Regions from separate parts of the Flavonifractor sp. An91 genome, predicted to be linked through region 1. Evidence: riboswitches for the same ligand, from Rfam matches in the RefSeq annotation. Region 1 holds a riboswitch; the other holds the start of a gene.
The links. A riboswitch is a leader RNA that binds a small molecule or an ion and turns the genes downstream of it on or off. The one in region 1 is predicted to bind cobalamin.
Positions count from the first base shown of each region.

Region 2: linked by a shared signal. The riboswitch ahead of B5G42_RS02585 (hypothetical protein) and the one ahead of cbiD (cobalt-precorrin-5B (C(1))-methyltransferase CbiD) in region 1 are both predicted to bind cobalamin.

Region 1 covers NZ_NFHA01000020.1:41,251-44,759, reverse strand. Annotated here, with positions in the region: gene B5G42_RS11760 (cobalt-precorrin 5A hydrolase) at 1-64, opposite strand, end outside; gene cobM (precorrin-4 C(11)-methyltransferase) at 64-819, opposite strand; gene cbiD (cobalt-precorrin-5B (C(1))-methyltransferase CbiD) at 866-2,002, opposite strand; cobalamin riboswitch at 2,097-2,280, opposite strand; gene B5G42_RS11745 (GNAT family N-acetyltransferase) at 2,329-2,781, opposite strand; gene B5G42_RS11740 (cation-translocating P-type ATPase) at 2,784-3,509, opposite strand, start outside.
Region 2 covers NZ_NFHA01000002.1:181,021-184,529, reverse strand. Annotated here, with positions in the region: gene B5G42_RS02595 (sensor histidine kinase) at 1-606, shown strand, start outside; gene B5G42_RS02590 (DUF975 family protein) at 655-1,482, shown strand; cobalamin riboswitch at 1,535-1,729, shown strand; gene B5G42_RS02585 (hypothetical protein) at 1,883-2,536, shown strand; gene polA (DNA polymerase I) at 2,747-3,509, shown strand, end outside.

The DNA of each region.
Region 1 (3,509 bases):
GCGCATCAGCCAGGGTACGGCCCAAAGCCGCCCCCCGCCGGGTAAAGGCAATGATGGCCGCCATCACTTGCTGGCCTCCCGGAATTCATGGGTAAAGGTGGGGTCGTACAGCTTGGACCGCTTGTAATCATCCCCCAGAAAATAACCGATAGTAATGAGGGCCGTCTTGGTTACATGGTTCTCCTTGGCGGTTTTCGCCAGGGTGGACACGGTGCAGCGGTACACCTTCTCCTCCGGCCAGGTGGCCTTGTACACGATGGCCGCCGGGGTATCGGGCGCATAGCCCCCCGCCATCAGCTCCTCCTCCACCTGCTCCAGCAGGCCGGTGGACAGGAAGAGCACCATGGTGCAGCCGTGGGAGGCCATCTTCCGCAGCTGCTCCCCCTCGGGCACCGGGGTACGGCCCGCCATGCGGGTAATGATAACCGACTGTGATACATCGGGCAGAGTATACTCCGCGCAGAGGGCAGCAGCCGCTCCCGAGAAGGAGGACACACCGGGGGTCACGTCGTAGGAGATACCCAGTTTGTCCAGCTCGTCCATCTGCTCCCGGTGGGCGCCGTACAGAGAGGGATCGCCGGTGTGGAGCCGGGCAGTGGTGCCCCCCCTGGCCTCGGTGTCCTTCATTACCTCAATGACCTCTTCCAGGGTCATCTTGGCGCTGTCATAGACCTGGCAGCCCTCCTTTTTATAATCCAGCAGGGCGGGGTTCACCAGGGAACCGGCATAGATGATGACATCCGCCTCCCCCAGCAGCTTAGCTCCCCGCACGGTGATGAGATCGGCCCCACCGGGGCCCGCGCCGATGAAATGTACCATAATCGAAACTCCTATCTGTATCGGCGGACGGCCGTAAAAGTCGCCCCTACGATTGATGTTGATGCAGAGCCAGCAAGTTTTCAGCCCCTGTTGTCTTTCCCAGCAGTCCGTACTGGTTGGAGAAGAACACCGCCTCAATGGCCAGGTCGGGCCCGGCCCGGTGGTGCAGCACCTCCTCCAGAGCCTGGGCGATGGAGGCCATCACCGGCTCCAGCAGCCCGTCCTCTTTCAGCAGCTCTACCCCGGCATCGGTGGTAGGGCAGGCAAAGAGGGCTTTCAGCAGCGCCGGGCTCCCGCCCGCCAGGGCAGCGTGGGCGGTGAGGGTCTCCCGCCGGCCATCGGCCACCTTGGAGTGGGTGTTCATGTTCCCCGCCGCCACTTTAATCAGCTTGCCCAGGTGGCCCACCAGCAGGAAGGATCGGAAGCCCAGCCCGGCAGCGTGGTCGATGGCGTGACCCAGATAGTTGCTGCAAGTGCAGCGATGGGTCAGGTCCAGGTCCAGAGTCCCCTCCGCGAAGGAATCCCCGTAGTTGCCGGGGGTGACCAGCAGATCGGTCACGCCTGCGGCTTTGGCTATATCCTGCTCCAGGTAGAGGGAGTCAATGAGGGCGGCCTCGCTCATGGGGCGGACGATGCCGCTGGTACCCAGGATGGAGATGCCCCCTTCAATACCCAGCCGGGGGTTGAAGGTGTGGGCGGCCAGCGTCTCTCCCTCCGGCACCGAAATGGTAATGGACAGTCCGCCGGTATAGCCCGCCCTGGCCATCTCCTCCTCCGCCTGGTGCCGGATCATCATCCGGGGGGTGGAGTTGATGGCAGCTGCGCCTACCGGCTGGTCCAGTCCGGGCCGGGTCACCCGGCCCACGCCGGTACCGCCGTCGATGGTGATGCCGGGGGTGTCGGTCTTTTCCGCCCGTGCGAAGATCAGGGTTCCGTTTGTCACATCCGGGTCGTCCCCGCCGTCCTTCCGGACGGCGCAGCTGGCCCAGCCGGTTCCGGCGGACTGTTCCAGCAGTTCAACCTCCACCGCGATCCCCGCAGGGGTATCCACCCGCACTGCGGGCAAAGCCTCCCCGGTAAGCAGCAACCGGACTGCCCCGGCTGTAGCGGCGGCGGCACAAGTGCCGGTGGTATAGCCGCAGCGCAGCTGCTTGTTCCCCACCGGGATATACAGTTCCAGCACCAGACCGCCTCCTTCGACACAAAAAGGCCCTCCCCAGCTTTGGGGAGGGCCTTTTTCAATGAAAAAATGCCGCACCTCTCCACCTCAGAGCTACGCAATACGGTATCCCTGCAGCGGGTCTCCTGGCTTGCGTTTCCTCCTCCGGCGCACCTTCTCAGCCCCACGGGCCAATGGTATTCGCGCCTTCGTCCACGCTTACAGTAGAGGTAAGACTGCGCCGGATTTACACCGGCTTCCCCTTTCGCGGCACTGCCGCAACTGCGGATACAATTCAATTCTCCGCTCATTATATCAGGGTTCAGGGGAAAAGTAAAGGTAATTTCTTGTCATATGGGCGCACAGGCCGGTTCCCGTGCCATGACAAAATTGGTCAATTTGACCCCATGGCGCTCCACCTGCTGCTCCCGCTCCACCTGCCAGCCCCGGCGTTCAAAGAAAGGCCGGGCGGTGAGAGAGGCGTGAGTCAGCCGGGCGCCGGGCAGGGCATCGCACAGGGCGGTGGCGATCCCCCGGCCCTGGAGATCCTTATGGACATAGAGCCGGTCCAGGTAGCCGTCGTCGGCCAGATCGGCAAAGCCAGCCACCATCCCGTCCCACTCCGCCACCAAAGTAGTGTGGGCCTGAAAGGAGGCATCCCAGGCCGCCAGATCCACCTGTCCGTCGGCCCAGGCATCCAGCTGTTGTGTGGTATAATCCCGCCCGCACACCCCATGGACCGTCTGATAAAAGAGCTCCGCCAGAATGGGGCAGTCCGACGGACGGTAGGGCCGTACCGTCAGACTCATGTGCGGCGCCTCATATGTCTGGCCTTGTCCCACAGCAGGGCGCCGTACTGACATACCTTCAGCAGCACGTTCATCACCGGGTAGGACAGGCCCAGGAACACCACCAGTACCAGGAAGGACTGAATCGTCAGCTGGCTCAGGCCAAAGCTGGCCCCGAACCAGATGATGGCCACCGCGGAGGAGGCGCTCATGGCGATCATCAGCACCCGCCGCTTCCAGTCGAAGGGCTTACACACCTGATAGAGCACCAGCAGGCCGATGACCACCAGCAGAATGGTGGACATGGTGGACAGCTCGTCGGTGGTGAAGCCGAACACCAGATAGAAGGCCTCCAGCCCCAGCACGATGATCAGGTCGGTAAGGCCGCCGGGCAGGGCTGCCCGGAACACGTTGGTGAGAAATTTTCCCTTTACCAGGGCGTGGTTGGGCTCCAGAGCCAGGAAGAGGGAGGGCACGCCGATGGTGACGGCGCTGAGGAAGGAGATCTGCAGCGGGGTCACCGGGTAGGGGAAGGTGGCGAACAGGGAGATGATGGACAGGAAGAAGGAGAAGATGTTTTTCACCAGATAGAGGGCGGCGGCACGCTGGATGTTGTTGATGACCCGGCGGCCCTCGGCCACCACCTTGGGCATGGCGGCAAAGTCGGAGTTGAGGAGCACCAGCTGAGCGGCGTGGCAGGCGGCCTCCGCACCGGAAGCCATGGCAATGCCGCAGTCGGCGTC
Region 2 (3,509 bases), on a different contig from region 1:
CATGCCGAGGCCCTGCGGGAGGACATCGACCCCGCCAAGCGGGGCCAGTACCTGGACACCGTGGTGGCTGAGAGCGACCGGATGGCGGCCCTGGTGGGGAGCCTGATGGACCTGGCCCGGCTGGAAAGAGGCGGCAAGGTGGAGCGGGAGCCCCTGGATCTGGCTGCTCTGGTGGAGAATGGTGCTGCACGGCTGTCCCTGCTGGCGGAGGAAAAGAACATTGAACTGCGTACTCAACTGGCCCCGGCATCCATGCTGGGGGACCGGCTGCGGTTGGAAGAAGTGGTGGATGATCTGGCGGACAATGCCCTGCGCCACTGCACCCCCGGCGGCGCGGTGACCATTGCCCTGGCCCAAAAGGGACGGCGGATCACGCTGACCGTGGACAACGACGGCCCCGTCATCCCGCAAAAACATCTGGACCGCCTGTTCGAGCCCTTCTACCGGGGGGATGAGGGCCGCAGCCGGGCGGACGGAGGTACCGGTTTGGGCCTGGCCATTGTCCGGGCGGCGGTGGAGGCCCATGGAGGCCGCTGCTGGGCGGTCAACCGGACGGGGGGCGTGACCTTTACGGTGGTGCTGCCCGGGTTGCAATCGGAAACATGATGTGGTATCATTTCCTCAACAAGGTAGAAACGATTGTGAGGGAGTACCATGGGATATAACCGTCCTGAGTCCAAGTGGCTGGCACGGGATGCCATGCGGGGGGCCTATCCCCACCCCATGCTGGTGACGCTGGTGTATGTGCTGCTGACCGGTGTACTGAGCAGTGTGGTGCTGAATTTTGTATCTGAGCCTTTTCAGGCTGCCTATTTTTATCTGACAGAGACCAACTATGAAGTGGAAGAGATCCTGACCGCCATCTTTACCCCCCAGCGTATTGCGGTGATTCTGGTTATGGAGCTGCTGCTGGCGCTCTATAGCTGGGTGATGGATTACGGATATACCTCCTATAGCCTGCGATTGACCCGGCGGGAAGGTCCCAGCTACCGAAATCTGCTGGATGGCTTTTATACGATAGGACGGGCACTGGCTGTGAATTTCCTGTCGGCCCTGTTTGTGTTCCTGTGGGGGCTCATCGGTATGGCGGTCTATGTGGGCTTTGTGTTCCTGGCCTATCTAATGCACAGCGTCACCCTGATCCTTGTCGGCGCTTTAATCATGCTGGTTTGGATGATTGCCATATCCTATCGTTACCGGCTGGCGGTCTACTTTCTGCTGGACCACCCGGAGATGGGCGCCCTGGAGGCCATTCGCCACAGCCGCAGCGCCATGCGGGGCAATATCATGGCACTGTTCGTACAGGACCTGTCCTTCCTGGGATGGCTGATTTTGTCTCCCTTCACCCTGGGTATTCTGAGCCTGTGGATCGGCCCCTATATGGGGGCGGCCAATGCCAATTTTTATAACTGGGTGGTGTATGGAGCCTTTCCTCAGCGGCCTCAGCCCGGCGGGTGGAACGGACCTTACGGCGGGATGTAACCAAAGTAAGCATTGTATTTTCGGACGAAGATGATATAATAGAAACAACAACTGAATCCAATCAGCGGTTGGTAGCTATCCGTCCTCAGGGGCGGAGCTTTCAATGGGAATGCGGTGCAAGTCCGCAGCAGCCCTCTCTACTGTAAGGATGACGAGCGCTCATAAGGTCACTGTCCGGGTACGGATGGGAAGACGGGCGTAAGGTTGAATCCAAGCCAGGAGACCAGCCAGCCGCGACGGTAACGCGCATATTCGGCGGGGAAATGGCGCGTGACAGCACAGGCGTTTGAGCTGATGAAAAAAGAGTTTCCCGTCCGGGAAACTCTTTTCTTTTGCTATGGCCTGGGCCATAGATGTCCCCGCCGGAATCCATTTGCAGCGGCAGGGAGGTAGTAAAGCTATGGAACGGACCGGAAAGAACAGATTGTCCCAGCGGGAATTGAATGAATATCGCCAGTGGCTGGCGGAACTGGAGGAGGAGATGACCGATACGCCCGGATTATCTCAGCAGCTGGATGGAGATCTTACCCTCTATTTTTCCCCGGAATGTCCCATTGGCAGACAGGTGTATACCAGCTTTTCCGACGAAGAACTATTGGAGTCACTGGTGGAGACCATGGAGGGGCGCAATGGTTCGCCCCGTCCGGAACGGCTGCTGTGCGTCTACCGCTGGTATCTGGAAAAGCGCTTTGGTTCCCTCCATCATGCCTGTTGGCGGGCCCGGGGCAGGAGCCGCCAGCAGGCGGCAGAGCGGATGTGGCCGGCGGACTGGCCCGAGCGGGTGGACACCCTGCCCTTCCTGAAGCGGTGCGCGTCCCGGGGCGTATGCCTGGATGAGGATGCCCGACAAACACTGGGGGAGTACTGCGCGGCGGTCCGACGGACAGGTCAGCCTCCCTGCCGGGAGGAGCTGCCCGGGGAGCTGGATGTATTGTTCAGACAAGTGGGCTGCACCTGGCAGACCGGACTGGAACTGCTGGGCATTCCTGCGCTGAGCAAGTCTGTGCGCCGGCATATGCGGCGTTATTGGGCGCGGAATGTTAGCCATGCCTGAAGCCGGAGGGGAAGGACCTTCCTGATACCGCCGTCTCAGAAGGATCTATATCCTGCTGGCTTCTGCCGAGGGGTATTTGGCCTCGGCACGCATAGCGGTCACCATTGTGAGGTGACCCGGCGGGCGTTTCTCTTGTATGGGACGGAGAAAGCTGGTATACTATAACCTGAGATTTTATGTCCGGTGTGCCGGACAGCAGGAGGTCCTTTCATGAAGCTTATGGTCATTGACGGCAATTCCATCATCAACCGGGCCTTTTACGGCATCAAGCTGCTCACCACCAAGGACGGCACCCCCACCAACGCCGTCTATGGCTTCGTGAACATCCTGCTCAAGCTGATAGACGAGGAGCGGCCAGACGCCCTGTGTGTCACCTTTGACCGAAAGGCCCCCACCTTCCGCCACCTGGCCTATGAAGGCTATAAGGCCCAGCGGAAGGGGATGCCGGAGGAGTTGGCGGCTCAATTGCCTATCCTGAAGCAGGTACTGGAGGCCATGAACATCCCTCGCTATGAGATGGATGGCTGGGAGGCCGACGACCTCATCGGTACCATCTCGGTGAAGGATACCGCCGCCGGGTGGAATACCGTCATCGTCACCGGCGACAAGGACTCCCTCCAGCTGGTCACCGATACCACCCGGGTGAAGCTGGTGTCCACCCGTATGGGCCAGACCACCACCAAGGAGATGACCCCCGAGGCCTTCCGGGAGGCCTACGGCTTTGATCCCATCCACATGGTGGACCTGAAGGCACTGATGGGGGATACCAGCGATAACATCCCCGGTGTCAAGGGGATCGGTGAAAAGACCGCCATGGACCTGATCCAGCGCTACCACAGCGTGGAAGCCATTTATCAGGATCTGGACAGCGTAGAGGCCAAGCCTGCCGTGCTTAAGAAACTGACCGAAGGGGCAGACCAGGCTAAAATGTCCTACGACCTGGCCCTCATCCACTGCGATGCCCCCATCGACT